DNA from 3 places in the Paraburkholderia sp. GV068 genome. Region 3 is predicted to be linked to each of the others. Evidence: predicted binding sites of a transcription regulator. Region 3 holds the regulator's gene; each other region holds the start of a gene.
What was found. Region 3 encodes HrcA, which represses chaperone genes, less so after heat shock. Its sites were predicted from a motif close to TTAGCACTCNNNNNNNNNGAGTGCTAA; they were not measured.

Region 1 (9,881 bases), on a different contig from region 3:
GTGACGAAGTGTCTCGGCGGCGTGCGTCTTGCCGACGGTACGCTTGCCGGCAGCACTCTGACGATGGATCAGGCGCTGCGCAATCTGGTGTCGATCGGTCTGCCGATCGCCGATGTATCAAACCGTTTGTCGCGCTACGCCGCCGACTATCTCGGCATCGAAGACCGTGGCCGTATCGCGCGCGGCGCGTGGGCCGACGTCGTCGTGTTCGATCGTGAACTGGCGTTGAGCGCGACTTACGTCGAAGGAGAAGCAATTGTCGAATATGCTTAAAGAGGCGCTGGCGTCCGCTGAAACGGTCGCCGCGCAACTCACGGACACCTCGCGCGTCGAGGCGCTAGCCGCGCGGCTCGCAGAAAAGCCGCGCCATGTCGCGCTCACGGTCGCGCGCGGCAGTTCGGATCACGCGGCGAGTTACTTCGCATCGCTAACCATGAGCCGCCTTGGCGTGCCGGTTGCCTCGCTGCCGATGTCGGTCGCGACGCTGCAGCAGGCGCCGCTTCAGGTGCGCGATCAGCTTGCGCTCGCGTTTTCGCAATCGGGCAAGAGTCCCGATCTCGTCGGCACGATGCAGGCGCTGCGCGCAGCCGGCGCGTTGACCGTTGCCGCCGTGAACGCGCCCAGCTCGCCGCTCGCGGATGCTTGCGAATGGCATCTGCCGCTCGTCGCCGGTCCCGAGTTGAGCGTCGCGGCTACTAAAAGTTATATCGCGATGCTGTCGATCTCCGCGCAACTGGTCGCGCACTGGCAGAACGACGCGGCGCTGCTCGGCGCGCTGAACACGCTGCCGGATGCGCTGCAAGACGCGGGCAAGCTCGACTGGTCGAAGGCAGTCGACGAACTGCGCGGCATCGAACGCATGATCGTGATCGGCCGTGGTCTGGGTCTCGCGATCGCGCAGGAAGCCGCGTTGAAGCTGAAGGAAACCTCCGGCATTCAGGCCGAAGCGTTCTCGAGCGCGGAAGTGCGTCACGGTCCGATGGAACTGATCGACCGCGACTATCCGCTCCTCGTATTCGCGCCGCGCGGACCGGAGCAGGCAGGCCTGCTGCAACTCGCGCGCGATATGCAGGCGCGCGGCGCACGCGTGCTGCTGGCCGCGCCGTCCGACGTGCCCGAAGCCACGCTGCCGCTCGCCACCACCGCTCACGCGGCGCTCGATCCGATCGCCGCAATCCTGTCCTTTTACGTGATGGCCGCCGGCCTTGCGGCCGCGCGCGGGCGCAATCCCGATGCGCCGCGCCATCTCAACAAAGTCACCGAAACTCACTGACGAGAAATCAGATGCGACGTGTCGAGGAGTCCCGTTTAATGAGCCATTCTGAAGGCCATATTGTTTTGCTCGCGCCGATGACCGGTCCGGTCGTGCCGCTCGCGAACGTGCCCGATCCGGTGTTTTCGGGGGGCATGTTCGGCGACGGCATCGGCGTCGATCCGCTCGAGGGCCGGCTCGTCGCACCGTGCGACGCAACCGTCACGCATCTCGCGCGCACCGGTCACGCGGTGACGTTGGCGACCGCGGAAGGCGCCGAGATTCTGCTGCATATCGGCATCGACACCGTCGAGCTGAACGGCAAGGGCTTTGCGCCGATGGTCGAGCAAGGCGCCAAGGTGCGTGCCGGCGATGTGCTGATCGAGTTCGATCAGGATCAGGTGGCGCTACGTGCGCCGAGCCTCGTCTCGGTGATCGCCATCGCCAATTCGGATGCGTTCGAAATTGTCGAGCGCGCGCAGGGCGGCATGCTGAAGGCGGGCGAAACGCCGCTGTTGCTGCTGCGTGCCCGCGACGGCGCGGCGGCTGCGGCGTCGCGTCAGTTGAGCGCGACCGGCGTGACCGAGGAAGCGCGTGCGCAGATCACGCTGGCCCACGCCGGCGGTCTGCATGCGCGGCCGGCAGCGCGCGCCCGCGAAGCGGCGCGTGCGTTCGATGCGCGCGTCGAAGTGCGTTATGACGGACGCAAGGCGGCGATCGAAAGCGTGGTTGGTCTGCTTGGGCTCGGCGCGGGCCAGGGCGCGACCGTCGAACTGCTCGGCGTCGGCCCGCAAGCCAAAGCCGCAGTCGACGCAATCGCTCACGAACTGACGCGCGAGGCCCACGGCGAAGTCGAAGAGAAGCCGGCGCGGCAAAGTTCGCCGGCGCCGCAAACGGTGACGCCTGCCGCCGGCGAAGCGCTCGCGCCGAATACGCTCGCGGGCGTGTGCGCGTCGCCGGGCGTTGCTGTCGGCAAGCTGGTGCGCTGGGACGACGCGGACCTCGATCCGCCGGAACAGGCGAGCGGCACGTCCGCTGCGGAAAGCCGCCTGCTCGACAAGGCGATCGCGACCGTCGACGCCGATCTCGGCACGACAGTGCGCGACGCGTCGCAACGCGGCGCGGTCGGCGAGGCGGGCATTTTCGCGGTGCATCGCGTGCTGCTCGAAGATCCGACGCTGCTCGACGCCGCGCGCGATCTGATCAGCCTCGGCAAGAGCGCGGGCTTCGCATGGCGCGAAGCAATTCGGGCACAGATAGGCATCCTGAACAATGTCGAAGACGCGTTGCTCGCCGAACGCGCCGCCGATTTGCGCGACATCGAAAAGCGCGTGCTGCGCGCGCTCGGTTATACGAACGCCGCCGCGCGAACGTTGCCGGATGAAGCCGTGCTCGCCGCCGACGAATTCACGCCGTCCGATCTGTCGTCTCTCGACCGCTCGCGTGTCACGGCGCTCGTGATGGCGCGCGGCGGCGCAACTTCGCACGCGGCCATTCTCGCGCGCCAGGCGGGCATTCCGGCGATGGTCGCCGTCGGCGACGCGCTGCATGCGATTCCCGAGGGTGCGCAGGTCGTGGTGAACGCGACGAATGGCCGTCTCGAGTTTGCGCCGACTGAGCTCGATGTCGAGCGCGCGCGCCTCGAGCGCAATCGTCTCGCGGGCGTGCGCGAAGCGAACCGCCGCATGTCGCAGCAAGCGGCAGTGACAGCCGATGGCCGCGCGATCGAAGTGGCCGCGAACATCGCCACGCTCGACGACGCCAACACCGCAGTGGAAAACGGCGCCGACTCCGTTGGCCTGTTGCGCACCGAGCTGCTGTTCATTCACCGCGCCGCCGCGCCGACCACGGACGAGCATCGGCAGAGTTATCAGGGCATTGCCGACGCACTCGGCGGGCGCACCGCGATCATCCGCACGCTCGACGTGGGCGCCGACAAGGAAGTGGATTACCTCACGCTGCCGCCGGAGCCGAACCCGGCGCTCGGCTTGCGCGGCATTCGCCTCGCGCAGGTGCGCCCCGATCTGCTCGACGATCAGTTGCGCGGCCTGCTCGCGGTCAAGCCGTTCGGCGCCGTGCGCATTCTTCTGCCGATGGTGACCGACGTCGGCGAACTGATCCGCATCCGCAAACGTATCGACGAATTCGCTCGCGAGCTTGGCCGCACCGAGCCGATCGAAGTGGGCGTGATGGTCGAAGTGCCGTCGGCGGCGCTGCTCGCCGATCAGCTTGCGCAACACGCGGACTTCCTGTCGATCGGCACCAACGACCTCACGCAATACACGCTCGCGATGGACCGCTGTCAGGCCGATCTGGCCGCGCAGGCCGACGGTCTGCATCCGGCCGTGCTGCGTCTGATCGCGGCCACGGTGCAGGGCGCGAACAAGCATGGCAAATGGGTCGGCGTGTGCGGCGCGCTTGCGGGCGATCCGCTTGCGATGCCGCTGCTTGTCGGCCTCGGCGTGACCGAGCTTTCGGTGGATCCGGTGTCGGTGCCGGGCATCAAGGCGCGCGTGCGCAACCTCGATTATCAACTGTGCCGCCAGCGCGCCCAGGATGCACTGGCGCTCGAATCGGCGCAGGCGGTAAGAGCAGTCAGCCGCGAAACCTGGCCGTTGGACTGAACTCCGCACGGCTTGCATCGCTACATAACTTAACGACGTCCGTCGACAACGAGACAAGGATTGGAGGTAATCAATGGATGGGAATCCGTTTCTGAAGATACAGCGCCTGGGACGCGCGCTGATGCTGCCTATCGCGGTGCTGCCGGTTGCCGGCCTGCTGCTGCGCCTCGGCCAGCCCGATGTGTTCAACATCAAGATGATCGCCGACGCCGGCGGCGCGATCTTCGATAACCTGCCGCTGCTGTTTGCGATCGGCGTGGCCGTTGGCTTTGCGAAGGACAACAACGGCGTCGCGGGTCTCGCGGGCGCGATCGGTTACCTGATCGAAGTCGCGGTGATGAAGGACATCAACGACAAGCTCAACATGGGCGTGCTGTCGGGGATCGTGGCGGGCGTCGTCGCCGGTTTGCTGTACAACCGGTACAAGGACATCAAGCTGCCGGATTACCTCGCGTTCTTCGGAGGGAAACGCTTCGTGCCGATTGTCACGGGCGTGGTCTGTCTCGCGCTCGGCATTGTGTTCGGCTACGTGTGGCAGCCGGTGCAGGGCGTGATCGATACGGCCGGCCATTGGCTGACCACGGCGGGCGCGCTCGGCGCATTCGTGTTCGGCGTGCTGAACCGGCTGCTGCTCGTGACGGGTTTGCATCACATTCTGAATTCGCTGACGTGGTTCGTGTTCGGCAGCTTCACGCCGCCGGGCGGCGCAGCGGTGACGGGCGACCTGCATCGCTTCTTCGCGGGCGATCCGACTGCCGGAACGTTCATGACGGGCTTCTTCCCGGTGATGATGTTCGGCCTGCCGGCCGCGTGTCTCGCGATGTTCCACGAAGCACCGAAGGAGCGCCGCGCGGTGGTCGGCGGCTTGCTGTTCTCGATGGCGCTCACGTCGTTCCTCACGGGCGTGACCGAGCCGATCGAATTCAGCTTTATGTTCCTCGCGCCGGTGCTGTACGTGATCCACGCGTTGCTGACGGGTCTCGCGCTCGCGATCTGCTCGGCGCTCGGCATTCACCTCGGCTTCACGTTCTCCGCGGGCGCCATCGACTACGTGCTGAACTACGGCCTGTCCACCAAGGGCTGGCTGGCGATTCCGGTCGGTATCGCGTATTCGGTGGTGTACTACGGGCTGTTCCGCTTCTTCATCCGCAAGTTCAATATGGCGACGCCGGGCCGCGAACCGGCCGCGGCCGACGAGCAGGTGGAATCGTTCACGGCTGGCGGCTTCGTTTCGCCGGCTGCCGGCGCGGCCGTGCCGCGTGCGCAGCGCTATATCGCGGCGTTGGGCGGTGCGGCGAATCTGTCGGTGGTGGATGCGTGCACGACGCGTCTGCGTCTGTCCGTCGTCGATTCGAACAAGGTCTCCGAGAGCGAACTGAAGACGATCGGCGCGCGCGGCGTGCTCAAGCGCGGCGCGACGAACGTGCAGGTAATCATCGGACCGGAAGCGGACATCATCGCCGATGAAATTCGCACGGTGATCGGGCAGGGCGGCGGTGACGCGGTTGCGGCAAAGCCGGCTGCTGTAGTGGCTCCTGCTGCTTCGGCTCCCGCGGCCGTTGCAACTGGCGCGGCGAACGGTCCTCTCGATCCCGATCCGTTGCGCTGGCTCGCGGTGTTTGGCGGCGCGGGCAATGTGGTGTCGCTCGATGCCGTCGCGGCGACGCGTCTGCGTATCGTCGTGCGCGATCCGTCGGCGGTGGATCGTCAGCGTCTCGCCACGCTCGATACCGCGTGGGTGTCGGCGGACACGTTCCATATCGTCGTCGGCGATGCTGCGCGGCGTTACGCCGAAACGCTGGCGACCCGCATGCCGGCGAGCGGCGGCGCGGCGCCTTTGCCAGCGTGATTGGATGACGGCGGCAGCCAGGCTGCCGCCGCTCACTTCGCGCTGAGAGATCACAGCGCGTATAAAAAACCCTGCCGTCGTGAGACGGCAGGGTTTTTCACTTACAGCGCTTATTCGAAACGAACGTTACGCGTACTCGGTCAGCGCGCCGCGCATCTTCTTCATCGCGCTGGCTTCGATCTGGCGAATACGTTCCGCCGACACGCCGAACTCGTCGGCCAGTTCGTGCAGCGTCGAGCCGCCCGAACCATCGTCCTGCACCTTCAGCCAGCGGGCTTCGATGATGCGGCGGCTGCGGGCATCGAGTGCCTCCAGTGCCGTCGCGATACCGTCGCTCTGCAGCTTGTCGCGCTGACGCGAGGCCAGCACGGCGGTCGGCTCGCTGTGCGAGTCGGCGAGATACGCGATGGGCGCGTACGACTCTTCGCCGTCTTCAACCTGGCCTTCCAGCGCGATGTCGCCGCCCGACAGGCGCGTTTCCATTTCGGCTACTTCTTCGCGCTTAACGTTCAGTTCCTTGGCGAGACCTTCGATCTCGTCCGGCGTGAACGAGCCCAGGCCCTGCTTGTGGCTGCGCAGATTGAAGAACAGCTTGCGCTGCGCCTTGGTCGTGGCGACCTTCACCATGCGCCAGTTGCGCAGAATGTATTCGTGGATCTCCGCCTTGATCCAGTGCATCGCGTACGACACCAGACGCACGTTCTGCTCGGGATCGAAGCGCTTCACGGCCTTCATCAGGCCGATGTTGCCTTCCTGGATCAGGTCGGCGTGCGGCAGCCCGTAGCCGAGATAGTTGCGCGCGATCGAAACGACCAGCCGCAGGTGCGACAGCACGAGCCGGCGCGCGGCCTCGAGGTTGTCGTGCTCGCGGAATTCTGTGGCGAACTGGCGTTCTTCTGCCGGCGTCAGCATCGGAATCCGATTTACGGCCTGGATGTAGGCGTCGATGTTGCCCAGTTGACCGGGCAGCAGGGAGGAATGCGAGAGCGCCAGCGCACCTGCCGGAGCGGCCTTAGCCGACGACGGGCTCAGAGTACTCGGAAGGGTCAATGCATGGCTCACGTGGAAAACTCCTTTGGAATCAGGCAAAAGCTTGTTCAGGTAACGACTCCAGCGTTGGATGTTAGCACTCTCGTTTTCCGAGTGCTAATACTTAGAGGCCGTAGGGGCTTCCAAGTTCCGTAAATTCCTATCGACATCAAAGCTTCAATAGCCATGATACGCCCCTTCAAAGCGCAATGCAGAGACGTATTAATTACCTGACAAAGCGCCTTCATTTATCACTTTCGACCGATTTTTTCACTTTTTAACGTCAGTAATTGCGAAAATTTAAGTTTCTTAAGATGATCCGCCGACTTCGGATTCTCTTTAGAATAAGCAAGACTGTTACAGATCGTTCAACCTGTTGAGCTCGGGTGTCAGATGAACAACAAAAAGAATGTCGTGCGTGGACTGGCTCTAAAAAGCGTCTGCGCGGCCCTGCTGTTTGGCCTTTCAGGCGTCGCCGCGGCGGATCAGTTCGGAATCCAGGTCGCCGGCGGCCTCGGCGATCACCATGTCAAGAAGCTGGATCTCGGCTTTGTGTGGGACCCGAATCTCACGTGGTGGCAGATCGGCGACTGGCATTTCGCGCTGATCGGCGAGGCGCACGTGGCCTGGTGGCATACGAACGAAGGCAATGTGCACGAGAACATCGGCGAAATCGGTGTGACGCCTATCATTCGCTTCATCAAAGGATCGGGAACGATCCGGCCTTTCGTCGAGGCCGGCGCGGGCGTGCGGCTTCTGTCGAGCCCGAGAATCTCTTCGACCTTCACGCTTTCCACGGCGTTCCAGTTCGCCGATATGGCGGGCGTGGGCGTGCAATTCGGCGGCCGCCAGCAGTACCAGGCCGGCTACCGCTTCCAGCATGTGTCGAACGGCGGTATCAAAGAGCCGAATCCTGGTATAAATTTCCACCAGCTATATCTGCAATATAACTTCTGACCGTGGCCGCTACGGCTCACCGGTACAAGGGGCTGAGCAATGGCGGCAAAGACAATCGAGGCGATTCGCGGGCTGGAGCGGGAACGCTTTCGCGCAATGGTCGACGGCGACGGGCAGTCGCTCGACGCGCTGCTTGCCGACAACCTGAGCTACGTCCACACGAACGGCAAGCGCGAAACGAAGCAGCAGTTCATCGACGGCATTACGGGCGGACGCCGCCGCTACCGGCAGATCGAAGTGCAGACGCAGGACGTGCTGCCGGTCGGGCGGGAAACCTGCGTCGTGACGGGCCGCGCGCTGATCGAGATGGAAGCCAATAACGGCGCGCTGCTTTTCCCCATTGCCTACACGGCGATCCATACGCAGGAAGAGGGCCAGTGGCGCCTCATTGCGTGGCAGGCAACGCGCTGCGCAATCGAGTGAGCTTACGACGGCGTTCTGGCGACATCCACGATCAGTTCGACTTGCCGCTCGATCGCGCCGGGCACCGGCGCCTCGCCGCGCAGCACGGCGCTGATCCACGCCGCGGTCGTCGCGGCGTCGCGCGCTTCGGGTAATTCGACCTCCGGCGCGTCTCGCGACGAGCGCTCATGCGGCACCCGCGTCTCGCAGATGCCGTCGTGCAGCCAGTCGATCTGCACCTGACGCCGCGTGTCGGCCACCGCTTCACCTTCGGTGCCGCGCGCGAGCAGCGCGCCGCCCTGCGCCGCCTCGGGATGCGCGCTGAATAGCTGGGTCAGGCTGTCCCGATACGGTGGATGCGTGTAGTTCACGAGCCGCAAACCGGCGGGCGCGAACGGCTGCAGAATTTTCACCAGCGTGTGCGTCGAGTTGCGCACGCCCATGCGCCGGCGCAGCGCGAGCAGACGCGCGAGCTTCGGCGCGAGAACATCGATGGACGCAAAGGCCACGCGCCGCTCGGCGAGGCCGTCTTCGATATCGTCGTGCGAGCTTGCGTGCGGAATCCGCAGATGCGTGAAAATTTCGGCGCTCGTCACGCGGCCGGGATCGTCGGTGACGCCGTGCACCAGAACCGGCACGCCCTCGCGCGCGAGCAGCAGTGCGAGGAGCGGCACGAGATTCGGCTGCTTGCGCGCGCCGTTGTAGCTCGGGATCGACACCGGGCTGAACTCGCCCGGCGGCAGATGAACCGGCTCGAACGACGCATGAGCGCCGGCGAGCATCGCGGCGAGTTCGTCGGCGGTTTCGCCTTTCACGCGGTAGGCGAGCAGGATCGCGCCGAGCTCGAGTTCGCCGACGCGGCCGTCGAGCATGGCGGTGTAGAGCGCGCGGGTGTCGTCGGCGGTGAGCGCGCGGGCGCCGTTCGGCCCGCGGCCAATCTCCTTGATGAAGCGGGCGCAAGGGAACGGGTTGGCGGTGTCGGCGGAGTCTGTCATGAGGGCAATGGACTTGCTGGCGCGCCGACTTTGAGCCGGCCGCCACGGTATTCAAGGGACGTTGTCTGGTGTGAGTATCGCATCTATGGCGCTGCGGCGAGATCCTGGCAACGGCGTGGCAATGGCGCGGCGCTGTCGCGAACGGCTGCCGGACTGACGCGCGCCGCCTGTTGCCGCGCGTTAAACTGGCTGTCTGTTTGTCTGTCTATCGCCGCGCCGCGGCTTCTGTCTGTCTAACAACGGAGAACCGGATGAGTTACGTATTTGCACCGGCACCGGTAGTTGCAGTGCCGGTTGTCGGGTCTAGCGAGCAGTTCCCTGTGCGTCGCATTTACTGCGTCGGCCGCAATTACGAGGCGCATGCCCGTGAGATGGGACACGATCCGGATCGCGAGCCGCCGTTTTTCTTCGCCAAGCCCGCGGATGCCGTTCTGTATGTGCCGCCGGGCGAGACGGGCGAATTCCCATATCCGTCGCAGTCGAAAAACGTGCACTTCGAAATGGAACTGGTCGCGGCGATCGGCAAAGGCGGCAAGGACATTCCGGCCGACCGCGCGCTGGATCACGTCTACGGCTACGCGCTCGGCCTCGATATGACGCGCCGCGATCTGCAGGCCGAGGCGAAGAAGCTCGGGCGTCCGTGGGACACCGCAAAGGGCTTCGATCACTCGGCGCCGCTTGGGCCGATCCATCCGGTTTCGACGGTCGGCCACGTCGGAGAAGGCGCGATCTGGTTGTCCGTCAACGGTGAGGACAAGCAGCGTTCGGACGTG
Region 2 (9,881 bases), 160 kb from region 3:
GCCCTGACCAGCAGCAACCGCCGCCACCACGACGCTGGCTTCTTCGCCGCCGTTCGTGACGATCTGGCGCAGCGGCTCTTCCATTGCGCGCAGAACGATCTTGATACCTGCGTCCTGATCGGCGTTAGCGCCCTTCAGGCCGGCGATCGCCGTACGTGCGCGGATCAGCGCAACGCCGCCGCCAGCAACGATGCCTTCTTCCACAGCTGCGCGCGTTGCGTGCAGTGCGTCTTCGACACGTGCCTTCTTTTCCTTCATTTCGACTTCGGTCGCAGCGCCAACCTTGATCACTGCAACGCCGCCTGCCAGCTTGGCAACGCGCTCTTGCAGCTTTTCACGGTCGTAGTCCGACGTTGCTTCTTCGATCTGCTTGCGCACTTGCTTGACGCGCGCTTCGATGTTCGCACCTTCGCCAGCGCCGTCGATGATCGTCGTGTTTTCCTTGCCCACTTCGATGCGCTTCGCCTGGCCCAGTTCTGCCAGCGTTGCCTTTTCGAGCGTCAGGCCGGTTTCTTCAGCGATGACCTGGCCGCCGGTCAGGATCGCGATGTCTTCCAGCATGGCCTTACGGCGATCGCCGAAGCCCGGAGCCTTCACAGCAACCGTCTTCAGAATGCCGCGGATGTTGTTCACCACCAGCGTTGCCAGTGCTTCGCCTTCGACGTCTTCTGCGATGATCAGCAGCGGACGGCCAGCCTTGGCGACCTGTTCCAGAACCGGCAGCAGATCACGGATGTTCGAGACCTTCTTGTCGTGCAGCAGCACGAACGGGTTCTCGAGCACGGCAACTTGCTTGTCCGGGTTGTTGATGAAGTACGGCGACAGGTAGCCGCGGTCGAATTGCATACCTTCGACGACGTCCAGCTCGTCTTGCAGCGACTTGCCGTCTTCGACGGTAATCACGCCTTCCTTGCCGACCTTGTCCATTGCTTCAGCAATGCGGTCGCCGATCGACGAGTCGCTGTTTGCCGAAATCGCGCCGACTTGTGCGATTTCCTTGTTGGTCGTGCACGGCTTGCTGATCTTGCGCAGTTCTTCGATTGCAGCCGTCACAGCCTTGTCGATACCGCGCTTCAGGTCCATCGGGTTCATGCCCGATGCAACGTACTTCATGCCTTCGCGGACGATCGACTGAGCCAGGACCGTTGCGGTCGTGGTGCCGTCACCTGCGTTGTCGCTGGTCTTGGAAGCCACTTCCTTGACCATTTGCGCGCCCATGTTCTGGAGCTTGTCTTTCAGTTCGATCTCTTTCGCGACCGACACACCGTCCTTGGTGACCGTCGGGCCGCCGAAGCTGCGTTCCAGGACAACGTTGCGGCCCTTCGGACCCAGCGTGACCTTCACAGCATTCGCGAGGATGTTCACGCCTTCGACCATCTTGGCACGGGCGGAATCACCGAATACGACGTCTTTAGCTGCCATCTTCTAACTCCTTGAATTCTCTGGATATAACCGTGTAAGTAGCGCTTTGCGCTTACTTGTTGACCACGGCCATGATGTCTTCTTCGCGCATGACCAGCAGTTCGTTGCCGTCGACCTTGACGGTCTGGCCTGCGTACTTGCCGAACAGAACGCGGTCGCCAACCTTCACGTCGAGGGCGATTTGTGCGCCCTTATCGTCACGCTTGCCCGGGCCGACGGCCAGGATTTCGCCCTGATCCGGCTTTTCTGCTGCGGCTTCGGGGATCACGATGCCCGACGCGGTCTTGGTTTCTTGATCCAGACGCTTGACGATCACGCGATCATGCAAAGGACGAAGGTTCATACATACTCCTCTCTTGATTGAGACTGAAGAACGCTTGGAAAACCCGGCTGGCCGAGCCAACCGGCGAAGTTGTTAGCACTCTCGTGCGACGAGTGCTAATTATATGGACAGGTGGTGACAAATTCAAGAAGGGAGGGATCGTTGGCGAGTTTCGTCCAACTTTGAAGCTGGTTTACTTCAGCTTGAGCCGCGAGCGTGCGCAGCAGGACAAATTACCCTTGTACATACAAGGGCTTACGGTCACGAATCGCCGTAATCCGACGCGGCAACCTTTACGTTTGGCCCGCCAGATTCGATGTGCGAGGCAACCCACGCAAGGTCGGTAAAAACCCTTACTACCCGGAGCTTCAAGCTACGCTGCTTGAAGCTCTTGAGGGCCGCATAAGGTTTAGGCGGCAACCACGGAACCCGCAGCGAGCCGCTTGCGCCAGGCAATCCAGCCGACAACAATCGATAGTATCGCCACGACAAGCGGCGCCACCCCATGTCCGTATTCGCCGTGCACTGTCACGGTTGCCAGCGCGGCCAACATCACGGTGCAGCCGAGCGCCGCGCCCCACAGCCGTGTCCGTGCTCGCGCCAGCAGAACGGCGGTCATGAGTTCCAGCGAACCGGTCACAAAATGGAACCAGTGCGGGTATCCCCACTTCAGGTATTCCTCGAAGATGGATCGCGGGGCGACGATGTTGCTGAGTGATCCCACGACGAAAAAAGCCGCGAGAACCAAAGGTAATATCTGGCGCCAGGAAAACTTGGACATTCGTTCTACCTTCTCCGATGAGGGCGCTGCCGAGCATCAGTGTGGCCGCCTGGTCGACGAGCCGACACGATCTACTCTGTTCATGCCGTGGTGGCCTTGTAGGCCGCCGCAAAGACATCGCGAGGCGATGTCGTGCCCGCGACGTGCTCGGTGCCCGCAACGCCGAGGTCCATCCAGCCCGCGTTGACGGCATCGAACATCGCTTCGGCGGGTCCGGTGTGGCCCTTCGGAATGCCGAACTGTTCGAACGCTGCCGCCCACCCGGCCCGCGGGATGGCAAAGGCCTTGACGTCGCGCTGCAAGACTTCGCCCAGTTGGGCGGCGACTTCGTCGGCGCTGACCATCGAGCCAAGCTCGACAACGCGATGCCCGGACCACGTCGGCCCGGTCAGCAGCGTCACCACCTGGGCGCCGATATCGTCGGTCGCGATCATGGTCGACTTCCGGCTCGTCGGGTTGTAGTAGACGGGTAGCGTGCCGTCCTGGGCAACGTGCAAGCCGTAAAGGAAGTTTTCGAAAAACCCGCCGGCTCGCACATAGGCGATCGGCAACGTCAGGTGGCGCAGCCCCTCCTCAAGAAGCGACAGGGCCGTGATCATTCCTAGCCCGCTGGTTCTGTTCGCACCCATCGACGACAGCACAACCACCCGCGGCGGCACTGCCCTGGCCAGCGCTTCGACATAGTTCGCGATCACGCTCTTTGCTTCCCTGAAATCCGGCGACGGGGCCCAGACCGCCGGCAGCATGACAAATGCACCTTCGACTCCTTCGAGCGCCCTCTCTACGGCGGCCGCATCATTCCAGTCGCCGTCGACCAGTTCCACACCCTGATCCGCCCAATTCGCCGCCTTCTCGCGATTGCGGACCAGCGCCCGGACTTTCTTGCCTTGCGCCAAAAGATGTTGCGCCGTTGCCCCGCCTACGCGTCCCGTGATTCCCATAACCAGAAACATGTACTTCTCCTGAAATTAGTATCCTGCGACTCCACCACGCGCCCGGCCCAGAGGTCCGTAGGAGTGAGGAACGGTCTTTGTTTGAGGGCAGGTCTATCATAGAGACCTCTGCCTTCCATCGTAAGGAGGCAGTTTTTTGTTACCAGAAGAGTTAAAGGGAACCCGAATGAGCACGTCCCAGAATGCGATCGACAGATTCAGCCGATATCAGCGTCAATTGGCCGACGCCCAGCCGGCACACTGCGCGGTTCGCGACGTGCTGGACCGCATCGGCGACAAATGGAGCATGCTCATGGTCATGGAGCTCGCGACGCGATCGCAGCGCTTCAGTGAGCTTCACCGGGCCATCCCGGACATTTCCAAGCGCATGCTGACCCAGACACTGCGCGATCTCGAGCGCGACGGACTCGTCACTCGCCATGTTTTTTCAACGAGGCCGCCGACCGTCGAATATCGTTTGGCCGCACTAGGCCAATCCCTGCTGGAACCGATGGCGGCCCTCGTCGATTGGGCCGATCGTCGTTATCCGGAGATCCATGCCGCGCGCGTCCGCTTTGACGACGCACCCGGTGATGTCCCGCGCTAGATGCCTGGCCTGATGTGAGGGTGATGGCGAAAGCCTGAAGCGGTCAGCTTATGTTGGGCTTCGCAGATGGCGCGGTAGGACGCATCACTCGTTTAGTACTCGACCTGGGACGCTGAGGCGAAAACCGCATTGAGAACGCGTAGCAGGCGCGCGAAGCACGTTGGCGCCGACGCGGTTATACCGCAGAGGCCATCACATTTTCTCTGACGGCGCGACCCATTGCGTCGCCTTGCCCGAATCCAGGGCTTCCACCAGCGCGGCGAGCGGCATTGGCTTGGCGATGTAATAACCTTGGGCTTGCCCCGCGCCGATTTCGCGCAACGCAGCGAGCGTCATCGCATCTTCGACACCTTCCGCCACTACACGCAGGTCAAGCGATTCCGCCATGCGCACGATCGCCCGAACAATAGCCCGCGTGCGCGGATTCGACGATAGGCCGAAGGTGAACGACTTGTCGACCTTGAGGCCGCTAAAGCGATACTCGTGGACATAGCTGAGTGACGAAAAACCGGTCCCGAAATCGTCCAGTACCACGGACACGCCGTTGTCGGCCAAGCGCTGCATCGTACGCCGTGCTATCTCTGGCTCCGCAATCAGCGCGCCCTCTGTTAATTCCAGACAGATGCGCGACGGCGCGACTCCGTGCTGCTGGAGGAGCGCGAAGACGTCGTCCGCAAAATCCTCGCGAGTCATGCTGTAACTCGAACAGTTCACATGTACGGGCGGCCAGCCGGCGAGCCCCGGCTGGGCGAGTATCACTGCGATACGATTGAGCATGTATAGATCGAGCCGGCCCATGACCCGGAGTCCTTCCATCGCAGGCAGAAATTCTCCAGGAGTGAGCACGCAGCCGTCTGGCTGGCGCCAGCGAATCAGGGCTTCGAGCGCAGTCAAGCGACCGGTGGCGGTACAGACGATCGGCTGAAAGAAAGGCACGAGTTCATCGTCTTTTTTTAGCGCAGCGCGCAAGCTGCCTTCCTGTTGCATCTGATCCGAAACCTGGCGTCGCAATTCCTGATTGAACACCACGTAACTGTCACGCCCGCCGTTTTTTGCCCGGTACATCGCCGTATCGGCATCGCGCAGCAGGTCCGCCGGTTCGCCGTGAAAGTCATCGTCAGCGGAGACAATGCCGATACTGCATGACGAAAAAACCACGTGATCGCCGATAGAAAACGGCACGTCGAATGCTGACAGTATCCGCTCGGCGAGCTCGATAGCGTCTTCGACGGAAGCCTCGGCGGAGAGGATCGCGAATTCATCTCCGCCGAGGCGCGCAAGCATGCATTTATCCGCGAGACAATCACGCAGCCGCGTGGCCGCCGACACCAGCAACTGATCGCCGAAATGGTGACCCAGACTGTCGTTCACGACTTTGAAGCGATCGAGGTCGAGAAACATTACTACCAGTTGCTGCCCGGCGTCGCGGTGCCTCGTCCATTCCGCACCAAGCCGCTCGAGCAAATAACGGCGATTAGGCAGACCGGTCAGTGCGTCGTGAAAGTTCTCGTGCCACAGTTGCGCGTTTGCCTCGTCGAGCTCCCGCGTGCGCTCCTGAACGCGTGCTTCCAGCTCGACGTTGGCAGCATGTAGTGCATCGGCGGCGCTGCGTCGTGATAACGCAGTGTCGATGTGACGTGAAACGAAGGTCAGCAGTTCCTGATCGCGCGGCGTGTAGTGGACGTCCGGGGAATAGCTTTGCACTGCAAGCATGCCCCGCACGTTTCCGCCTTCGAAAAGCGGGATGCCGAGCCAGGAACGCAGCTTGAGCTGATCGTGGTCAAGTTCCACCTTTCCTTCGCGAATGAGGCATTCTGCATCGGCGCGATTCAGTAGACACGGCCGGCGCAGCGAGATCACGTATTCCGTGAAACCTCGTTTGCGACGTCGCGGAGCCGGCTGATGGTGAACGAGTTCATCGGCGTAGTAAGGAAACGAAACCGTTTCGGTATTCTCATCGTAAAGCGCGATGTAGAAGTTATGCGCGTCGAGCAGTTCTCCGAGGATGCCATGCAGATTGCGGAAGAACCCGACCATGTCTCCCGGCGCGCTAGACAGCTCGGCGATTTTGAAAAGCGCACCTTGCAAATGTTCCGCGCGTTTGCGCTCCACTACCTCCTGACGCAACGCAGTGTTGAGTTCTGACAGTTCGGATGTTCGCCGGGTGACGGTTTCTTCCAGATTGGCGCGATGAAGAATCCGGTCCAAGGCCATTGCAACGTGACCCGCGACTACCAGAAACAACGCGCGGTCTTCGGCGCTATAACTGCGCGACACGTCGTACACCTGCATGGCAAGCATGCCGAATACTTCATCCGATGCATTTTTTAGCGGGGCGCCCATCCAGAACTCCGGGCGGTCGCCAACGCAATAGAAACGCCCCTGCTTTTCAGCCTCGATAATCCCCGCAGCGTCGATCAGCAACGGCTGTCCACTGGTCAGCACGTGGCCTGTCAATGACAGGCGGTCCGGGTCGACGACGTCGTAGCTTTCCGGCTCGAGCGCCTCAACGTCGATAACATCGACGTAATACGGATAGGTGATGCGTCCGCTTGCCTGTTCATACAGCGCGAGATAGAAGTTTTCCGCGTCGATTATCGTCGCGAGCTGTCGGTGCACGGCGAGCAGGAAAGCCGAGCGCTCGCGGACAGTGCTGGCTATGTAGGCGATCTCGTACAGTACCTGCTGCGTCTTCTGCGCGCGCGCGAGCGCGTCGGCAAGCAGTTGCACTCCCAGCGCATTCGCGAATGCGGCAAGGGCCGCCTCATGCGGCTGGGCAGGCGGTGCAAGGAGCCATCCGAAAGCGCGGTCGCTGGGTCCCGTCGGCCAGCAATGCAGAGCTTCCGCCTCGCAAAACTCGCTGAGTTTATTGTTGGCCAGAACTTCCGGCCATACCCGGTGTGTGCGGGCATGCGCCGCCAGATGGAGTTTTTGTCCCGCGCGATACCATGCCCATTCTCTCCCGCGCAGAAGGTCGCCCGACGCTCGAAGGAGATTATCGATCGATGCTGTCGCCTCTGTTGACGCAGACAGGTGCATCGCTGGACTTCCGGCAACTGTCGTCGGATTGTCGTCCTTCACTCCTGTCAAGCCGCGATGGTCCCCGGAAACGATATTCATCGACGCTCCATGCAATATTGGTCTTGCATGCCTCCACATCCAGTAACGATCTCTATGGCGTCGGAGCTTTTTTAGAATTTGGCTGCCGACACTCGCTTAACGGCAACTGGGGGGGTTTCCTTTATGGCGACATCATTTCCATGTGGGCAGCGGTTTTAAGGACATCGCGGTACAAGTGCCGCTCCAGGCAACGCCTCACCGTAAAACCTCGGCCACTTCGGCCGTTCGCGACGACCGGGCACTTGAGCGCGTCCGATAATTAATTGAGTGGAAAAAGGTTCAGGGCAATAACCCCGTCCATTCTGGATATCGTTTCCTTTTCAACGCCTCGGGCAGTCCAGTGCCAGGACTCTCCGTGCTCCCGATGTCCCGTCCAAGGGAAATCCCTGCCCTTTTATTCCCATTGAGCGGGAATATGATTTTTGAAATTCGAGAATGGTCTGGCATTCTGCGCTCTTGATGGATCGTGGATAGCGTGATCGTGAATGTGGAACAGGGTGTGACAGGGGCCGAACGGGTGTTGCTGGTGCTGGCCGCGCTCGCCAGTCATGGCAAGGCGATGTCGGTCAAAGATCTGCTAGCCGTGACCGGGCTTGCGCAAAGCACACTGTACCGTCAGATCGCGCTGCTCAAGCGCTGGGGTTTCGTCGCCGAAAACGCCGGTTACTACGCGCCCGGTCCGATCAGCTTGCAACTCGCGCTTGGCTTCGATGTGAATTCTCTGCTCGTCGAAGCGAGCCGCACTGAGATGCAGCAGCTCGCGCGCGCGTCGCAGGAAAGCATTGGGCTGGTGGTCGCGGTCAGGCATCAGGTGATGTGCCTTGAGATGGTCGACAGCCAGCATTCGTTGCGCTGCTCGTTCGAGAAAGGCCGCGCCGTGCCGCTCAAGGCGGGCGCGTCGGCGAAATCCCTATTGGCATTCATGGCCGACAGGGCGCGCGCCGAAGTGCTCGACAGCGTGTTTGGCAACGACCCCGTCGGCCGTGCCGCGATCGAAGCAGAACTTCAACAGATTCGAGCCCAGGGCTACGCCGTTAGCGACAGCGAAGTCGACCTGGGCGTGTGGGGAGTCAGCGCTCCGATCTTTCATCACAGTGGACGCAGCGCCGGCAGCAGCGCGTCGATCACGTTGATGGCGCCATCAACGCGCGCCATCGGACGAGAAAGCCAATTAATCGACGGGACGCTACGTACGGCCCGCGCCATTTCCGAGCATATGCAAACCGATTAGCGGGACGAAGCTTTTTCAATTTCATCCGTAAATTGGGCGCTCGAATTAACCGCATCACTTGATAGAACCACAAGGAGCCTACCCCATGAAGCTGCAACGACTGTTGTCCCTCGCATGCGTGACGTTCGCCGTGACGTTTGGCGGATTTTCCGGCGCGGCGTCAGCACAAACGCCGGAAGTGCTGAACGTCGCCACCGACGCCACTTTCCCGCCGATGGAGTACACCGAGAACGGCGCGCGCACCGGCTTCGACGTCGATCTCATGAATGCGCTCGCGAAAGTGATGGGCAAACGCGTGCAATGGACCGACATTGACTTTAAAGGGCTGATTCCAGGTCTGATCGCGCATCGTTTCGACGCTGCGATCTCCGGCATCTACATCACTGACGAGCGCGCGAAAGTGATCGACTTCACCGATTCCTACTACGCGGGTGGGCTGGCCGTGCTGGTCAAAAGCGATTCACCGATCAAGACGGTGACCGATCTGAACGGCAAAAAAGTCTCAGTCCAGGTGGGCACTAAGTCCGTGAACTTCCTACGCGATAACTTCCCGCAGATCAATCGCGTCGAGGTCGAGAAGAACCAGGAAATGTTCGACCTGGTTGGCATCGGCCGTGCAGACGCTGCTGTGACGGGTAAGCCGGCCGCCTATCAAGTTGCGAAAACGCGCACCGGCTTCCGTGTACTCGACAAAACGCTGACGACCGAAGCGTACGGCATCGCCGTGCGCAAAGACGAGCCGCAGTTGAAGGCAGCCTTCAACACCGCGCTCGCCAGGATCAAAGCTGACGGCACGTATGCGGCGATCGTCAAGAAGTGGTTCGGCGCGAGCGCGCAATAAACGGCTGGACACGAAATGGAACTTGATTTCTCGCCGGTGATTGCCGGTTGGCCAGACATCATGCAAGGCGCGTTAGTGACGGTCGAAGTGACCGCCGCGTCACTCGCGCTCAGTTGCGCGCTTGGCCTGTTGATCGGCATCGGTCGGCTGACGCCGCAGCGGCGCATCGTGTACGGCTTCTGCACCGCTTACCTGACGTTCTTCCGCGGCACGCCGTTGCTTGTGCAACTCTTCCTGCTGTTCTTCGGCCTGCCGCAATTCGGCATCCTGCTGCCGGCGTTCTTGTGCGGCATGCTGGGGCTCGGTCTGTATTCGGCGGCTTACGTATCGGAGATCGTCCGCGGCGCGATTCAGTCGGTCGATCGCGGGCAGATGGAAGCGGCGCGTTCGATCGGCATGTCGTCAGGGCAGGCGATGCGCGCAATCATTCTGCCGCAGGCCATCGTGCGGATGATCCCCCCGCTCGGCAACGAATTCATCGCGTTGATCAAGAACTCGGCGCTGGTGTCGCTGCTCACGATCGACGATCTGATGCATGAAGGCCAGAAGATCATCAGCGTGTCCTATCGTTCGCTTGAAGTGTATCTCGCTATCGCGCTGGTGTATCTGGTATTGACGCAGGCGA
Region 3 (9,881 bases):
TGTAGCGAGCGAGCGTCGGCAGATCGACTGGCCCGGTCGAGACATACGCCTGTCCTTTCCAGTTGATCGGCTTGCCGATCGCGGCGAGCGGCGCGTGCCGGAAATGCGTGCGGAAATCGAGCGGGCCGCGCAGCAACTGGCCGTCGGGCGGCGCCTGAAGCGCGAGGCGGTGATCGTAACCGTCGTTGAGAATGGCGATGCGGATGTCGCGCAGCGCGAGCTCCGGCGCGTCGCGCTGGGCGTCGCGCCAGCGCAGCACGCCGCCGCGCACGACGATCGCCTGCTGGCGCACGAGCCACGTCGACAACGTGTCGTTGCCGCTATGACGCGTCGGCACCGGCACGCCGGCGACCGACAGCACGCCGTCGCCGCCGCGCGAAATCAGCACGTCGGGCTGGTCGACGATCAGACTCGACAGCGCCGGATGGAATTGCCAGAGCGAGCGCCACGACAGCGTCGCGGTGGCGTGCGGAATGGTGAGCGCGGGTTTGCCGTCATGGTCGCGGATCACCAGATTCGTGATGTCGAGCCCCGGCTGAAACCCGCTCCAATGCGGCGCCAGTTTGCCGATGGTGAACTGCGCATGCAGCTTGTCGGAGACGGTCGCTTCGATTCGCGGCCGGAACGTGTCGACGCGCGGCAGCACCACGTAGCGCAAGCCGAGAAACAGCCCCGCCGCGATGAAATAGAGGACGAGCGCGAGCGCGAGAACAACGTGGAGCGTCCGGCGCAAGACGACGTGGTCGCTTCCGCTCACAGGCCGGGCCGGCCCGGTTTCCTGCGGGTCGGCGGATTCGTTTCGCTCGGACATGCTGCGGCGGGTGGGCGTATGGTAGTTTTGCGGATTAACGACGAAATGTAACACACGGGAAAGCGTCGACAGGACTTCCGGAAAACCCTGTCAGGGGCCCGCTGCACGACCCACATCGGCGCGCAGCAAACCGTCGTGCGACGAGCCGCTGATCCGCGGTTCATGCCAATCAAGCAACGAGCGAGCCAGACCTTTGATGACTCACGCCACTCTCCTGAGTTCCAGCTATTCACATTACGCGGCGCGCGCCGTGGCGGCCCGTCCGCAACTCGTCGCGCAGGTGGCGGAGCTTGCGTCCGGGCCGTTGACGCGCGAGCGCATCGACGCCCGCTTCGACGCGCTGTGTGCCGAAGCGGCCGGCGGCGCCGACGCGCCGTTGACGGAGGCCGCATTGAAGCGCGCGTTGCGCCAGTTGCGCACGGAGGTCTTCTGCGCGGTGATGGAGCGCGACCTGGCCGGCGAGGCGGACGTCGCCGAAGTCACCGGAGCGATGACGGATCTCGCCGAGACCACGATCCAGCGCTCGCTCGCGGTGCTGTCCGCTGAACTCGAAACGCTCTTCGGCGAGCCGCGCGGCCCGCAGGGCGAACGGCTCACGCTCGGCGTCGTCGGCATGGGCAAGCTCGGCGGCCGCGAGCTGAACGTCTCGTCGGACATCGACCTGATCTTCATCTACGAAGAGGACGGCGAGACGGCGGGCGGCCAGCGCGCGCCGATTGCCACGCAAGACTTTTTTACGCGCCTCGGCAAGCGCCTGATCGGCGCGCTCGCCGAAGTGACCGCCGACGGCTACGTGTTTCGCGTCGACATGCGTTTGCGCCCGAACGGCGATTCGGGACCGCTCGTGTGCAGCCTCGGCATGCTCGAGGAATATTTCTACGTGCAAGGCCGCGAGTGGGAGCGTTATGCGTGGATCAAAGGCCGGCTCGTGTCCGAAGGCACGAGCGACGCGGCGCAGCGCCTGTCGAAACAACTCGATGCAATCGTCACGCCGTTCGTCTACCGCCGTTATCTCGACTTCGGCGTGATCAGCGCAATCCGCGCGCTGCATCTGCAGATTCGCCAGGAGGCGCAACGCCGTGCGTCGATGCGTCCCGACAAGGCCGACGACATCAAGCTCGGACGCGGCGGCATCCGCGAAATCGAATTTAGCGCGCAGGTGTTCCAACTGATTCGCGGCGGCCAGGACGCCGGTTTCCGGGTGCGTCCCACGCTCGCCGTGTTGCGGCACGCCGCGACGCACGGGCTGATCGACACGTCGGTGTGCGTGAAGCTCTCACAGGCTTATCGCTTTTTGCGCGAGCTCGAACATCGGCTGCAATATCGCAACGACGCGCAGACGCACGCGATGCCGGTCGATTCCGAGGAACGCGTGGCGCTCGCGCGCGCAATGGGCTGCGACGACTATCCGATGCTGATGGAGCGGCTCGACGCGCATCGGGAATTCGTCGAACAGCAGTTCGACCAGATTTTCGCCGACAAGGTGAGCGGCCGCGACGGCTGCGGCGCGCCCGAAGACGGCGCGGCAGTGTGGGTCTGGAGCAGCGCGCTCGCGGACGACAGCGCGGCGGACGCGCTGCATGCGCGTCTCGTCGAGCTGGGCGTGGCCGAGCCCGCCGATCTGCTCGCGCGGCTGCGCGGCGTCTGGCAGTCGTCGCGCTATGCCGGACTCGCGGAGCGCAGCCGGCAGCGCTTCGACATCGTCGCGCAGCGCGCGCTCGAAGCCGCGCGCACGCTCGAGCCGCCCGAGCGGCGCGGCGACACGCTCGCGCGTCTGTTCGATCTGCTCGAAGCCGTGGGCCGGCGCGGCGCGTACCTCGCGCTGCTCACCGAGTATCCGCAAGCGCTGCATCGCGTGTTGTCGGTGCTGGGCGCGTCGCGCTGGGCAGCCGGTTATCTGATCCGCCATCCGCAACTGCTCGACGAACTGCTCGACGACGAAGCGCTGAACACGCCGTTCGACTGGCCCGAGTTCAAGCGCACGCTGCGCTTGCGGCTGGCCGCGGCGGACGGCGTCGAGCAGCAGATGGACTTGCTGCGCCACGCGCACCAGGCCGAGGTGTTCCGTATTCTGCTGATCGACCTCGCGGGCAAGCTGAGCGTCGAGCATGTGAGCGACCGTCTGTCCGAACTCGCCGATGCCGTGCTCGACGTCACGCTCGAAGCCGTCTGGAAGCAGTTGCCGAAGCGCCACCGCGACGCGCCGCGATTCGCGGTGATCGCTTACGGCAAGCTGGGCGGCAAGGAGTTGGGTTATGCATCGGACCTCGACGTGATCTTTCTCTACGACGATCCCGACGATGCCGCTTCGGATATCTACTCCACCTACACGCGCCGCCTGATTACGTGGCTGACGACCGCGACCGGCGCGGGCACCTTGTTCGACGTCGATCTGCGCTTGCGGCCGAACGGCGAGTCGGGCCTGCTCGTTACCGATCTCGACGCGTTCCGCCGTTATCAGTTGCGCGAGGGCGACGCGGCCAACACCGCGTGGGTGTGGGAGCACCAGGCGCTGACTCGCGCGCGCTACTGCGCGGGCGACGCGCAGATCGGCGCGCAGTTCGAGGCGATCCGCGAACAGGTGCTGACGACGCCGCGCGACGCCGCGCAGCTTGCGGACGAAATCGTGGAGATGCGCGAGCGCGTCGCCGCCGGGCATCCGAACCACACGACGCTGTTCGATCTCAAGCACGATCGCGGCGGGATGGTCGATATCGAGTTCACCGTGCAGTATTGGGTGCTGTTGCATGCGGCGCGCGATCCCGAGCTGATCCGCAATACGGGCAACATTGCGCTGTTGCGCGAGGTGTCGCGTCTTGGGCTGATGAGCGAGGCGGAAGCTGAGACGGTCGGCGCCGCTTATCGCACGTACCGGAAGCTGCAGCACAAGCTGCGGCTTGATGGGATGGAGAAGGCGCGGGTGGAACCGGGGTTGGTCGCGGCCGAGAGAGATGCGGTGCTTGGGCTTTGGGAGCGGGTGTTTGGGCGAGGGTGAGGTGGGATTTTTGAGGATGGGGGCGGGTAACGGGCGACGGGTCGCTGCGGTCGACTGACGGCCAGCGGCGACCGGAGCCAACGGCCTGCAACGGCCAGCGACGGCCCGGAGCCCGACCGCCGCCCTCAACCCCCACCTACGCCGCCAGCATTTCCTTCGCGTGCTTGCGCGTGGTCGGCGTGATCTCCAGGCCGCCGAGCATGCGCGCGACTTCTTCGACGCGGCTCGCCTTGTCGAGCGAAACGACGCTGCTCACCGTACCGCCCTTGCCGTTGCCGGCTTTCGCCACCTGGAAATGATGATCGCCACGCGCGGCGACCTGCGGCAAGTGCGTGACGCAAAGCACCTGGCGCGCTTCGCCGAGTTGATGCAACAGCCGTCCGACCACTTCGGCGACGCCGCCGCCGATTCCAGTATCCACTTCGTCGAAGATCAGTGTGGGCGTCGGGCTCGCGGCACTCGCGATCACGGCGAGCGCAAGGCTGATACGCGCGAGTTCGCCGCCCGACGCGACCTTCGCGAGCGGCCGCAGCGGCACGCCCGCATGACCCGCGACGCGGAACTCGACCTGCTCCAGGCCATGCGCGCCGCCTTCGGGTAACGGCACGAGCGCGACCTCGAAGCTGCCGCCTTTCATCGACAGTTCCTGCATGCCTGTGGTGACCGCGGCGCCGAGCGCTTTGCCGGCCTTGGCGCGCGCCTTCGAGAGCTTCTTTGCTTCGGCGAGGAAGTCCTCGCGCGCTTTGGCTTCGGCGGCGTGCAGGCTGTCGAGATCCGCGGCGGCGTCGAGCGCGGCAAGCTGCGCGCGGCGCGTCTCGTGTTCCTCGGGCAGCGTTTCGGGCTGCAAACGGAACTTGCGCGCCGCCGAGTGCAATGCGTCGAGGCGCTTTTCGACTTGTGCGAGCCGGTCCGGGTCGAGTTCCAGCTTTTGCGCGTAATGGCTCAATGAATACGCGGCTTCCTGAAGCTGGATCTCGGCGGGTTCGAGCGCGGCCAGCACGTCGTTCAAGGCCGGGTCGATATCGGCAAGGTCGCGCACCTTCGAGACGATCGACGCCAGGTGCGTGATCATTGCCTCGTCCGATTCGGAGAGCGCATTCAGCGCGCCTTGCACACCGTCGATCAGATTCGCCGAATGCGACAGCCGCCGATGCTCCGCGTTGACTTCTTCCCATTCGCCCGGCTGCGGCGCGAGCTTGTCCAGCTCGGCAAGCTGCCATGCCAGACGCTCGCGTTCCAGTTGCAATTCGCGGTCGCGGGTTTGCGCGTGCTCGACCGCCTGCACCTTCTCGCGCCAGGCGCGCCACGCGCGCGTGACGCTCGCGGACAGCTCGGTCAGCCCTGCATGCGTGTCGAACAGCTCGCGCTGCGCGTCGGGCCGCATCAGCAATTGATGCGCGTGCTGGCCGTGAATATCCACCAGCATTTCGCCGACTTCGCGCAGTTGCGCGAGCGTCGCCGCTGTGCCGTTGATGAACGCGCGCGAGCGGCCGTTCGCATCCACCACGCGGCGCAGCATAACAGTGCCGCCGTGCTGGCCGTCCGCCGCGGCCGCGCTCAACGCCTGCTCGTCGAGCCACTGGTCCACTTGCGCGTGCGTGTCGAATTCGGCGGTGATGTCGGCGCGGGTCTCGCCCGTCCGCACGACGTTCGCGTCGGCGCGCGCACCCAGCGCGAGCGCCAGCGCGTCGATCAGGATCGACTTGCCGGCGCCGGTTTCGCCGGAGAAAACGGTAAAGCCGCTGTCGAATTCGAGGTCGAGCGCGGCGACGATGACGAAGTCGCGTATCGAGAGGTGGCGAAGCATGGAAGTCGTTTGTGCTTGTCGGTGAGCTTGGTATCGGGTTTTACGAACTGCGCGCTTGCGGTCCGGCGTCCGCGCCGGTCACGGCTTGGGATCTTCCTCGTGCGACGGGTATTCGTTCCAGTGCAGCTTCTTGCGCAGCGTCGCGAAATAGCTGTAGCCGACCGGATGCAGCATCGGCACCGTATGACGCGAGCGGCGCACTTCGATTGAGTCGCCGAGTTCCAGCGACGTGAACGACTGCATGTCGAAATTGACGTTCACCTCGCGCCCCGAAACGATCTGGATGCTGACCTTGGAATCGTCCGGCAGCACGATCGGCCGGTTCGACAGCGCATGCGGCGCGATCGGCACGAGCACGATGCCCTGCAGTTGCGGATGCAGAATCGGCCCTTGCGACGACAGCGCGTACGCCGTCGAGCCGGTCGGCGTGGCGACGATCAGTCCGTCCGAACGCTGGTTGTACATGAAGCGGCCATCCACCGACACATGCAGCTCCGCCATGCCCGAAAAGCCGCTGCGATTGACCACGACGTCATTGAACGCGAGCGCGTGATAGATCGGATTGCCCTGGCGCATGATGCGCGCTTCGAGCAGCACCCGTTCCTCGCGCTCGAAGTTGCCCGCCAGCATTTGCGGCACGGTCACGCTCATGTCGGAGATCGGGATGTCGGTAATGAAGCCCAGCCGCCCGTGATTGATGCCGATGAGCGGCGTGCGGTACGGCGCCAGTTGCCGGCCGATGCCGAGCATCGTGCCGTCGCCGCCGAGCACGACAGCCACGTCGGCGCGCGCGCCGATTTCGGCCGGCCGCAGCGCCGGATAGTCGGTCACGCCGATTTCGGCCGCGGTGTCGGCTTCGAAAACGACTTCGAAGCCGCGCTTCGCGATGCACGTGGCGAGCGCGGTCAGCGGGTCGCGGATGCCCGGCGTATTGTTGCGCCCGACGAGCGCGACAGTCTTGAACTGGCTGGTTACTTGCATGCCGGCATTACACCATAGGTAGGGCCTGAAAAGAACGGGGCCGGGACGCGGCGGCCGGCCGTTCGCAGCGGGCCGTGAGCGCAGTGCGGGATTATCGTTAGAATGGTGAAGCCTTGATGACATGCGCGCCGCGCAAACCGCACCGGCGCGCGGCTGGCCGGACCGTCGGCAACGGGGCCGGCGGCACGCCCGACACAATGCGGCACGTTGTGCTGGAACGAGCGCAAGGCGCGGTCCCGGCGGGCGGCGGGAAATTCGCCGGTGATGGGCGCCGTCGGCGCTCGCGGTAGTCGCCTCATTGAGCTAAAATTTTTCGTCATGCTAGATCCTCGCGCACAAACCCTCCTGAAAACGCTGATCGAGCGCTACATTGCCGAAGGTCAGCCGGTCGGCTCGCGCACGTTGTCGCGCTATTCGGGCCTGGAGTTGAGCCCGGCAACCATCCGCAACGTCATGTCGGATCTCGAGGATCTCGGGCTCGTCATCAGTCCGCATACTTCGGCGGGACGCATTCCTACGCCGCGCGGCTACCGGCTGTTCGTCGACACCATGCTCACGGTCGAATCCGCCGCGGACGAAGAAGCCGTCACCCGCACGGTCAAGACTACGCTGCAGGCAGGCGAGCCGCAGAAAATCGTCGCGGCCGCGGCGAGCGTGCTCTCGAATCTGTCGCAGTTCGCCGGTGTCGTGCTGACGCCGCGGCGCAGTCACGTGTTCAAGCAGATCGAGTTCATGCGGCTGTCGGACAAGCGCATTCTGCTCATCATCGTGACGCCCGAAGGCGACGTGCAAAACCGCATGATGGCGACCCAGCGCGACTTTTCGCCGTCCGAGCTCGTGGAGGCTTCGAACTACATCAACGCGCACTTCGCCGGCCTGTCTTTCGACGAAGTGCGCCGCCGCCTGCGCGAAGAAATCGACCAGTTGCGCGGCGACATGACCACGCTCATGCACGCGGCCGTCACGGCGAGCACGGACGAATCCGACACCGGCGAGACCGTGCTGATTTCGGGCGAGCGCAATCTGCTCGAAGTAGCCGATCTTTCCTCGGACATGGCGCGCCTGCGCAAGCTGTTCGATGTGTTCGACCAAAAGACCAGTCTCCTTCAGTTGCTGGATGTGTCGAGTCATGCGGCCGGCGTGCAGATCTTCATAGGTGGCGAGTCCAACCTCGTGCCTATCGAGGAAATGAGCGTCGTCACCGCGCCCTACGAGGTGAACGGCAAGATCGTCGGCACGCTCGGCGTGATCGGCCCGACGCGGATGGCGTACAACCGCGTCATCCCGATTGTGGACATCACGGCAAGACTGCTTTCGCTCACGCTAAGTCAGCAGTAAGTCAGCAGTAGCGGTCAACGCCGCGGCGGTCGATGCGGCACATCATGCGCGAGCGCGCGCCGCTTGCCAATTAGCCGAACGGCCAGGGGCGCCTGGGGCGCGCGGCCACGAAGGCCGCCGCCATAGGGCGCACCGCTATAATGAATCTCACCTGTTCAACCCTCCGCTCACTGCGGTTATCCGGCTATAGCCTATGCGCTTCGACCTCGAGCGGCCTTCGCAGAACGCCACGTCGCACCGTGTTGCCGTGCTGCTGATTAACCTCGGCACGCCCGACGCGCCAACTCCGCGGGCGGTTCGCCGCTATCTCGCGCAGTTCCTGTCCGACCCTCGCGTGGTCGAGATTCCGGCGCTGCTGTGGCAGATCATTCTGCGGTTGCTGATCCTGCCGTTCAGAGGCCGCGCGTCCGCGAAGAAATATGCGGCCGTCTGGATGCCCGAAGGCTCGCCGCTGCGCGTCTATACGGAAAAGCAGGTGGAAGCGTTGCGCCATCTGCTGCAGTTGAACGACTACACGGTGCTCGTCGAATACGCGATGCGTTACGGCACGCCGGGCATTCCGGCGATGCTGAATCAGCTCAAGCTCGCGGGCGCCGAGCGGGTGCTGCTCGTGCCGATGTATCCGCAGTATTCGTCGTCGACCACGGCGACCGCTTTCGACGACGCCTTCTCCGCGATGAAGCGCATGCGCAATCAGCCGGAGATCCGCACGGTGCGTCAATACGCCGATCATCCGGCATATATCGCGGCGCTCGCGGCGCAGGTGCGTCACTACTGGCATCTTCATGGCCAGCCGGATTTCGCGGCGGGCGACAAACTCGTGTTGAGCTTTCATGGCGTGCCCAAACGCACGCTGGATCTCGGCGATCCGTATCACGAGCAGTGTCAGACAACCGGCGCGTTGCTGATGCAGGCGCTTGGCCTGACGTCGGTGGAATGCCGCATCACCTTCCAGTCGCGCTTCGGCAAGGCCGAGTGGCTGCAGCCCTACACGGCGCCCACGTTGAAGGAACTCGGCGCGGCAGGCGTGCGGCGTGCTGATGTGTTTTGTCCGGGCTTCACGGCCGACTGCCTGGAGACGATCGAAGAAATCGGCATGGAAGTGCGCGACGAATTCCTGCATGCGGGCGGCAAGGAATTTCACCGCATTCCGTGTGTGAACGCGTCGCAGGCATGGATCGCCGCGCTCGGCGAAATCGTCGCGCAGAATCTGCAAGGCTGGCCGGTGCAGGCAGTACCCGTGCCGCATAACACAGCGGCTTGACGAGACTTCATGAACTACAGGATTTCAACCGAACCGGGCGCGAAACTGCGCATCGACAAATGGCTTTGGGCGGCGCGCTTCTTCAAGACGCGTTCGCTCGCGGCGGATGCTGTCGAGAAAGGCCGCGTGCGCATCGGCGGGGCCAATGTGAAGCCCGCCAAGGACGTGCGGGTCGGCGACCTGGTCGAGATCGAGATCGAGCGCTTCGTGTGGCAGGTGCAGGTGCTGGGCGTGTGCGAGGTGCGCGGTCCGGCGACCGTCGCGCAGACGCTCTACGCCGAGACCGACGAAAGCCGCGAAAAACGCAAGGCCGAGCAGGAGCGCCGCAAAACTTATCGCGAGCCGGCCGAGGCATTGCATGGCCGCCCGACCAAGCGCGACCGCCGCACTATCGACAGATTTTCAGGTGGGGATTGAACAGCTGTTCCATGGTCGCGTTCACGCCGCCGTATTCGGTGGTGTGGTCGTTGACCGCCCCGGACATACAGATGGTCGTGGTGCCCGCAACGAGTACCAGTGCGACCACCGAGATTGCAAAGGTCAGTTTCACGGTACCCCCTTATGGGATGTTGCAGCAAAGAAACGAGCTAGCCGGGTGGAAATTGCAAGAGGGCGGAAAGGATTACGTCAGATTAGGGTTAACGAGGTTTTTCCGCTGCGTTACTGGAGCATAGGTCACTTGCTG

Region 1: a site for HrcA is predicted at 6,849-6,875, ahead of rpoH (RNA polymerase sigma factor RpoH). Genes of this name have one in related genera too.
Region 2: a site for HrcA is predicted at 1,838-1,864, ahead of groES (co-chaperone GroES). Genes of this name have one in related genera too.

What each region holds. Positions count from the first base shown of each region.
Region 1 covers NZ_QBUB01000017.1:69,596-79,476, reverse strand. The annotation lists gene nagA (N-acetylglucosamine-6-phosphate deacetylase) at 1-273, shown strand, start outside; gene C8K18_RS27610 (SIS domain-containing protein) at 266-1,273, shown strand; gene ptsP (phosphoenolpyruvate--protein phosphotransferase) at 1,312-3,876, shown strand; gene nagE (N-acetylglucosamine-specific PTS transporter subunit IIBC) at 3,950-5,725, shown strand; gene rpoH (RNA polymerase sigma factor RpoH) at 5,852-6,787, opposite strand; gene C8K18_RS27590 (acyloxyacyl hydrolase) at 7,148-7,711, shown strand; gene C8K18_RS27585 (nuclear transport factor 2 family protein) at 7,751-8,134, shown strand; gene ybiB (DNA-binding protein YbiB) at 8,137-9,108, opposite strand; gene C8K18_RS27575 (fumarylacetoacetate hydrolase family protein) at 9,360-9,881, shown strand, end outside.
Region 2 covers NZ_QBUB01000003.1:283,327-293,207, forward strand. The annotation lists gene groL (chaperonin GroEL) at 1-1,422, opposite strand, end outside; gene groES (co-chaperone GroES) at 1,475-1,765, opposite strand; gene C8K18_RS08885 (DoxX family protein) at 2,154-2,525, opposite strand; gene C8K18_RS08890 (NmrA family NAD(P)-binding protein) at 2,606-3,478, opposite strand; gene C8K18_RS08895 (helix-turn-helix domain-containing protein) at 3,645-4,064, shown strand; gene C8K18_RS08900 (EAL domain-containing protein) at 4,257-7,184, opposite strand; gene C8K18_RS08905 (IclR family transcriptional regulator) at 7,666-8,415, shown strand; gene C8K18_RS08910 (transporter substrate-binding domain-containing protein) at 8,501-9,256, shown strand; gene C8K18_RS08915 (amino acid ABC transporter permease) at 9,272-9,881, shown strand, end outside.
Region 3 covers NZ_QBUB01000003.1:445,322-455,202, reverse strand. The annotation lists gene C8K18_RS09600 (YhdP family protein) at 1-811, opposite strand, end outside; gene glnE (bifunctional [glutamate--ammonia ligase]-adenylyl-L-tyrosine phosphorylase/[glutamate--ammonia-ligase] adenylyltransferase) at 1,008-3,806, shown strand; gene recN (DNA repair protein RecN) at 3,943-5,613, opposite strand; gene C8K18_RS09585 (NAD kinase) at 5,692-6,594, opposite strand; gene hrcA (heat-inducible transcriptional repressor HrcA) at 6,913-7,932, shown strand; gene hemH (ferrochelatase) at 8,126-9,196, shown strand; gene C8K18_RS09570 (RNA-binding S4 domain-containing protein) at 9,206-9,613, shown strand; gene C8K18_RS33255 (hypothetical protein) at 9,585-9,746, opposite strand.